Rhizobium rhizoryzae: one gene and its partner. The protein of the gene in region 1 interacts with the protein of each later gene in a pairwise test. Links are inferred from orthologs where the notes say so. Each region holds a gene or a part of one and is shown on either strand. Other genes may lie near its edges. The genes, in order: thrS and rplA.

Evidence for each region.
Region 2: the proteins of thrS (region 1) and rplA interact in binary tests that used the Escherichia coli proteins (3 or more experiments, as listed by UniProt). The link is inferred for Rhizobium rhizoryzae from one-to-one orthologs.

The regions. Positions count from the first base shown.
Region 1 is NZ_CP049250.1:2,674,456-2,677,752, forward strand. Bases 13-2,992 are described here. They hold thrS (threonine--tRNA ligase), read right to left. Parts: upstream 2,524-2,992; coding sequence 502-2,523; downstream 13-501. Other genes in these bases: G6N80_RS18720 (hypothetical protein), read left to right, coding at 13-441; yidD (membrane protein insertion efficiency factor YidD), read right to left, coding at 2,633-2,992. In the rest of the region: more of G6N80_RS18720, read left to right, coding at 1-12; more of yidD, read right to left, coding at 2,993-3,013; G6N80_RS18735 (iron-sulfur cluster assembly scaffold protein), read right to left, coding at 3,017-3,297. UniProt on the Escherichia coli protein: Catalyzes the attachment of threonine to tRNA(Thr) in a two-step reaction: L-threonine is first activated by ATP to form Thr-AMP and then transferred to the acceptor end of tRNA(Thr). The rate-limiting step is amino acid activation in the presence of tRNA.
Region 2 is NZ_CP049250.1:2,887,391-2,890,570, reverse strand. Bases 255-3,117 are described here. They hold rplA (50S ribosomal protein L1), read left to right. Parts: upstream 255-1,269; coding sequence 1,270-1,965; downstream 1,966-3,117. Other genes in these bases: rplL (50S ribosomal protein L7/L12), read left to right, coding at 2,893-3,117; rplJ (50S ribosomal protein L10), read left to right, coding at 2,314-2,832; rplK (50S ribosomal protein L11), read left to right, coding at 836-1,267; nusG (transcription termination/antitermination protein NusG), read left to right, coding at 255-692. In the rest of the region: preprotein translocase subunit SecE, read left to right, coding at 1-145; more of nusG, read left to right, coding at 162-254; more of rplL, read left to right, coding at 3,118-3,180. UniProt on the Escherichia coli protein: One of the primary rRNA binding proteins, it binds very close to the 3'-end of the 23S rRNA. Forms part of the L1 stalk. It is often not seen in high-resolution crystal structures, but can be seen in cryo_EM and 3D reconstruction models.

The DNA of each region.
Region 1 (3,297 bases):
GAAGACGGCGAGCGTGCGCTTGTGATGGCCAATGTGAAGCCGAACACGATCATCCGGCTGAATACCGGCACCTATCACATTGTTTCAGAATATGGCGATATCAACGCGAGCGTTCGGGCTGACCTTCAGGTCGAGGCAGGCAAACTGACCGAGGCGACGCTGCAGCACAAGGCGGCGCAGATTACCCTCAAGCTTGTTTCTCAGCACGGCGGCGAAGCCGTGGCTGATACCGCATGGTCTGTGCTGACTGCCGGTGGCGACGTGGTGAGTGAAAGCGTCAGCGCTTTCACAACCATGGTGCTGGCGGAGGGCGAATATACCGCCGTCGCTCGCAACAAGGACAAGATCTATCAACGAGAGTTCACCGTTCAGTCCGGCAAGAACGCGGATATCGAAGTTTCCATGAAGGAACAACAGGCGTCCGTCGTCGGTCAGGATTGATCACCGTGATCGCTTGAAACAAAAAAACCCCGGTGGATCGCTCCACCGGGGTTATTTGTTTTACTCGGCAGCCATCTTGCGTGCTGCCTGACGCCGCTTGACATCCGGCGGCGTTGCTTCTTCCGAAAGCGATGCAACGGCATCTTCCAGCGACATCGGTGTCTGTGCCTGCGAACCCAGACGGCGGATGTTGACTGAGCGGTTTTCGGCTTCCTGACGACCACAGACAATGATGACCGGAACCTTCGTGACCGAATGCTCGCGGATCTTGTAGTTGATCTTCTCGTTGCGGAAGTCCTCTTCCACAATCAGGCCCGCATCGCGCAGCTGCTGGGCAACCTCGCGGCCATAATCATCCGCATCGGAGGTGATCGTTGCGACGACCACCTGAAGCGGTGCGAACCACAGCGGCATATGCCCGGCGAAGTTCTCGATCAGGATCCCGAGGAAGCGCTCCATCGAGCCGCAGATGGCGCGGTGGATCATGACAGGCTGGGTCTTTTCCGAGTTCGCATCGATGTAGAACGCACCGAAGCGCTCTGGCAGGTTGAAGTCCACCTGCGTCGTTCCGCACTGCCAGTCACGGCCAATTGCGTCCTTGAGAGTGTACTCGAACTTCGGCCCGTAAAATGCGCCCTCACCTGGCAATATTCCGGTTTTGATGCGTCCTCCAGACTGCTCTTCGATCGTCTTTAGAACATCCATCATGACCGATTCCGCGCGGTCCCAAAGCTCATCGGATCCCACGCGCTTTTCCGGACGGGTGGAGAGCTTCACCACGACTTCCTTGAAGCCGAAGTCCTCATAGACCGACAGGATGAGATCATTGATGCGCAGGCATTCGGCTGCCATCTGCTCTTCCGTGCAGAATACATGGGCATCGTCCTGCGTGAAGCCGCGAACGCGCATCAACCCATGCAATGCGCCGGATGCTTCGTAGCGATGAACGAGACCAAATTCCGCAAGGCGAACAGGCATTTCACGGTAAGACTTCAAGCCATGCTTGAAGATCTGGACGTGACCCGGGCAGTTCATCGGCTTCAAGGCGAAGACGCGATTATCGGCTTCCTTGTCATCCGGATGGGTAAACGCGTAAGCCGATTTCACGGCGAACATGTTTTCCTGATACCAGCCCCAGTGACCGGAGGTTTCCCATAGCGAGGCATCGAGAACCTGCGGCGCGTTGACCTCTTCATAGGTGTTGGCCAGACGGCGGCGCATGTAGGCGGTCAGGGTCTGGAACATGCGCCAGCCCTTGCCATGCCAGAACACGACGCCCGGACCTTCTTCCTGAAAATGGAACAGATCCATCTCGCGGCCAAGCTTGCGGTGATCGCGCTTCTCGGCTTCCGCAAGTACGTGCAGGTACTGATCCAGTTGCTCCTGCTCTGCCCAGGCTGTGCCGTAGATACGGGTCAGCATCGGACGGGTGGAATCACCGCGCCAATAGGCACCGGCCACCTTCATGAGCTTGAAGGCCGTCCCAATCTGTCCGGTCGAGGCCATGTGCGGACCACGGCAAAGGTCGAACCAGTCGCCCTGAGCATAGATCTTGACGTCCTGATCTTCCGGGATCGCATCAACGAGCTCGACCTTGAAGCTCTCACCCTTGGCAGCAAACACATCCTTGGTCTTCTGGCGCGACCAGACTTCCTTGGTGAAGGGTTTGTTGCGACCAATGATCTCCTTCATTTTCTTTTCGATCTTCGGCAGATCGTCGGGCGTGAAGGGCCAGTCTTCCTTGGTGTCTGGGTGAACGCGCTTGAAGTCGTAGTAGAAGCCGTTCTCGATCACCGGACCGATCGTGACCTGCGTGCCGGGCCAAAGCTCCTGGACGGCTTCCGCCATCACGTGCGCAGCATCATGGCGAATGAGTTCCAGAGCGCGCGGATCTGTGCGGGTAATGATCTCGATCTTGCCATCGGAAACAGGGTCCGACAGGTCGCGGACTTCGCCGTCGATCGCAATGGCGATGGCCTTCTTGGCCAGCGACTTCGAAATCGACTCAGCGACCGCAAGCCCGGTCGCACCGGCTTCATACGAACGGACAGAGCCATCAGGGAATGTGAGGGAAACAGACATGGTTTTCTCCTTGAACCAGTCCCGCCAACGAATGCGGGTGGTGAATTGCGCTGCGCGGATGCAGCGATGAATCTGCGCGTCATAGAAAAAAACTCGCAGAACGTAAAGATTACTGCGCTGAATCTTCGCCCTTTGAGGCGGCTGCATATCGCCAGGGTGTCCACCATCGCTGGTGTTGAGGCCGGTTCTCCGGTACGGGATCCAGCCCGGACGAACCAAATGGCCCGCAACGGGCGAAACGATAGGCCGTCATCCAGGCCCCGAACCAGAGACCGTGACGCGCGACAGCCTCATAGCCGAACTCAGAACATGTGGGGATGTGACGACAGGAATTTCCGATGAAGCCGGAGAGCGTCAATTGATAGAGGCGGATCAGGCCCATTCCGACAAGACGATCCGGCGTTTTGCGAAAAGGACCGGACCAGTTCCGACCTCTTCTCCGCGGCTTTTCATCCTCGTCATCATGCAGACCAGAACAGTGCTGGCACATGCGTCAGACCGCCTGCGGCTGCGCTTTGGCTTCAATCTGATCGAGACAGTCTACCACGGCATCGAAGGTCAACATGGTCGAGGCATGTCGGGCCTTGTAGTCCTTCACGGGTTTCAGAACGCGCATTTCCTCAAAACGACCGACGGGTCCTTCACCACCTTCCTTCAGCATGGCCAGCATGTCCCGACGTGCCTGACGAATTTCGTCAACAGAGGCACCAACGACCACCCGCGCCATGGCCGATGAAGACGCCTGTCCCAAAGCGCAGGCGCGCACCTGATGTG
Region 2 (3,180 bases), 210 kb from region 1 along the record:
AAAGGTTACATGGCCGTCGCGTCGTGAGACGATGATCTCCACGGCAATGGTCCTTGTCATGGTCATATTTGCTGCCCTGTTCTTTTTTGCGGCAGACCAATTGATTGGTTGGCTTATTGGCCTCGTGCTGTCTATCGGCGCTTGATTGAGTGGAGATGAAGATGGCGGCACGTTGGTACATCGTCCACGCTTATTCGAATTTTGAGAAGAAGGTTGCGGAATCGATCGAGGAGAAGGCTCGCCAGAAGGGGCTTGAGCATCTTTTCGAAAAGATCCTGGTGCCGACAGAGAAGGTCGTTGAGGTTCGTCGCGGTCGCAAGGTCGATAGCGAGCGGAAGTTCTTTCCGGGTTATGTGCTTGTCCGCGCCAACCTGACGGACGAAGCTTATCACCTGATCAAGAACACTCCTAAGGTGACGGGTTTCCTCGGATCGGATAATAAGCCGGTTCCGATTCCGGACCATGAAGCAGACCGTATCCTTGGTCAGGTCCAAGAAGGTGTTGAGCGGCCAAAGTCGTCCATCTCCTACGAGATTGGTGAGCAGGTTCGTGTTTCTGATGGTCCGTTCGCCTCGTTCAACGGTATCGTTCAGGATGTCGACGAAGAGCGGTCTCGCCTCAAGGTGGAGGTTTCCATCTTCGGTCGTGCGACGCCCGTCGAGTTGGAATACGGTCAGGTCGAAAAGGTCTGATCGAGAAGGGGAGGTTCTCCCCATGCGCGTGGGAGGAGGCGCCTTAGCCGGGCGACAAGTTCCTGACCACGCAACCGCAGCCGCCAGCATTCGCATGTTGGCATTGAGGGCCGGGTAACCGGTTCAATTGGAAAGGCAGAGAAATGGCTAAGAAAGTAGCAGGCCAGCTCAAGCTCCAGGTCAAGGCAGGATCGGCAAACCCGTCTCCGCCAATCGGCCCGGCACTTGGTCAGCGCGGCATCAACATCATGGAATTCTGCAAGGCATTCAATGCCGCTACGCAGGAAATGGAAAAGGGTATGCCGATCCCGGTCGTCATCACCTATTACCAGGACAAGTCCTTCACCTTCGCTATGAAGCAGCCGCCGGTTACGTACTGGCTGAAGAAGGAGGCAAAGATCCAATCCGGTTCCAAGACGCCTGGTAAGGGTGCGAAGGCCGGTACCATCACCAAGGCTCAGGTCCGCGCGATCGCTGAAGCCAAGATGAAGGATCTCAACGCGGCTGACGTTGAAGGCGCAATGCTGATGGTTGAGGGCTCTGCCCGCTCCATGGGCCTGGAAGTGGTGGCTTGATCATGGCTAAGGTAGCAAAGCGCATTCAGAAGGTTCGCGAAGGTATCGATCCTACCAAGTTGATCGCCCTCACCGACGCAATCTCTCTCGTCAAGGACCGTGCAACTGCAAAGTTCGACGAGACAATCGAAATTGCCATGAACCTTGGTGTTGACCCACGTCACGCTGACCAGATGGTTCGCGGTGTTGTCAATCTGCCGAACGGCACTGGTCGCGATGTTCGCGTTGCGGTTTTCGCTCGTGGCGCCAAGGCTGATGAAGCCAAGGCAGCCGGTGCGGACGTTGTTGGCGCTGAAGATCTCGTCGAGATCGTTCAGGGCGGCAAGATCGATTTCGATCGCTGCATTGCAACGCCGGACATGATGCCGCTCGTTGGCCGTCTCGGTAAGGTTCTCGGCCCGCGTGGCATGATGCCGAACCCGAAGGTCGGTACGGTAACCATGGACGTCGCAGGCGCAGTCAAGGCCTCCAAGGGTGGCGCAGTCGAGTTCCGCGTCGAGAAGGCTGGTATCATCCATGCCGGTATCGGCAAGGCTTCCTTCGACGCCAAGGCTCTGGAAGAAAACATCAAGGCGTTCGCTGATGCCGTCGTCAAGGCAAAGCCGGCCGGCGCCAAGGGCAACTACGTAAAGCGTGTTGCACTGTCCTCGACCATGGGTCCGGGCGTGCGCGTAGAGCCTTCGACGGTTCTCGCTTGATTTTAAGATGGTCGGCTTGTTGCTGACCGTCGCAAAGAATTTTCGGGCCTCCGGGCCCGGAAAATCCGGGGAAACCCGGAATTCCTGTCCGAGATTGCGGGTGGTTTCGACCTTAATCGTTTGACCTGCATGAGACGGGTAAGATCTGGATTATCGACAGGCGCGCGCGATGCGCCCCTGAGGGTTCCGGTTCGAACCTGATGTGCCTTGTGCCGTAACCATACCGGTTACGTGCGGGGGGACAGGATCCTCGAGCGCTGCTCGGGATCTTGCAATAAGGTCCCAAGTGGCAAAGGCAACCCGGCAGGTCCCGATCCTTTGATCGGTCCTGTCAACTGGAGACAGACAGTGGAAAGAGCGGAAAAACGCGAATTCGTCACGGAGCTGAACGAAGTCTTCAAGGCTTCTGGTTCGGTTGTCGTGGCCCACTATGCTGGTGTTACAGTTGCGCAAATGAACGACTTTCGTTCGAAGATGCGCGCAGCTGGCGGCACCGTCAAAGTCGCGAAGAACCGTCTGGCCAAGATCGCTCTTCAGGGCACGGAGTCCGAAGGGATGGTAGATCTCTTCAAGGGCCAGACGCTGATCGCATACAGCGCCGACCCGATTACGGCTCCGAAGGTCGTCATGGATTTCGCCAAGACCAACGACAAGCTCGTTGTTCTGGGTGGCGCCATGGGCTCGACCACGCTTAACGCGGAAGGCGTCAAGTCGCTTGCGACCCTGCCTTCGCTGGACGAACTGCGTGCAAAGCTGCTGGGTATGATTCAGACCCCGGCTACTCGCATTGCAGGTGTTGTTCAGGCACCGGCAGCACAGCTCGCCCGCGTTTTTGCGGCCTACGCAAAGAAGGACGAAGCCGCTTGAGGCGGTTTTTCGCTGTAACAAACAAACCAGTTCGAACCGAACACAAAAGGACTTAAGAAAATGGCTGATCTCGCTAAGATCGTTGAAGACCTCTCCGCTCTGACCGTTCTGGAAGCTGCTGAGCTTTCCAAGCTGCTGGAAGAGAAGTGGGGCGTTTCTGCAGCTGCTCCTGTAGCTGTTGCTGCTGCTGGCGGCGCTGCTGCTCCGGCTGCTGTTGAAGAAGAAAAGACTGAATTCGACGTAATCCTGGTTGACGCTGGCGCCAACAAGATCAACGTCATCAAGGAAGTTCGCGGCATCACCGGCCTCGGCCTCAAGGAAGCCAAGGACCTCGTCGAAGGCGCTCCG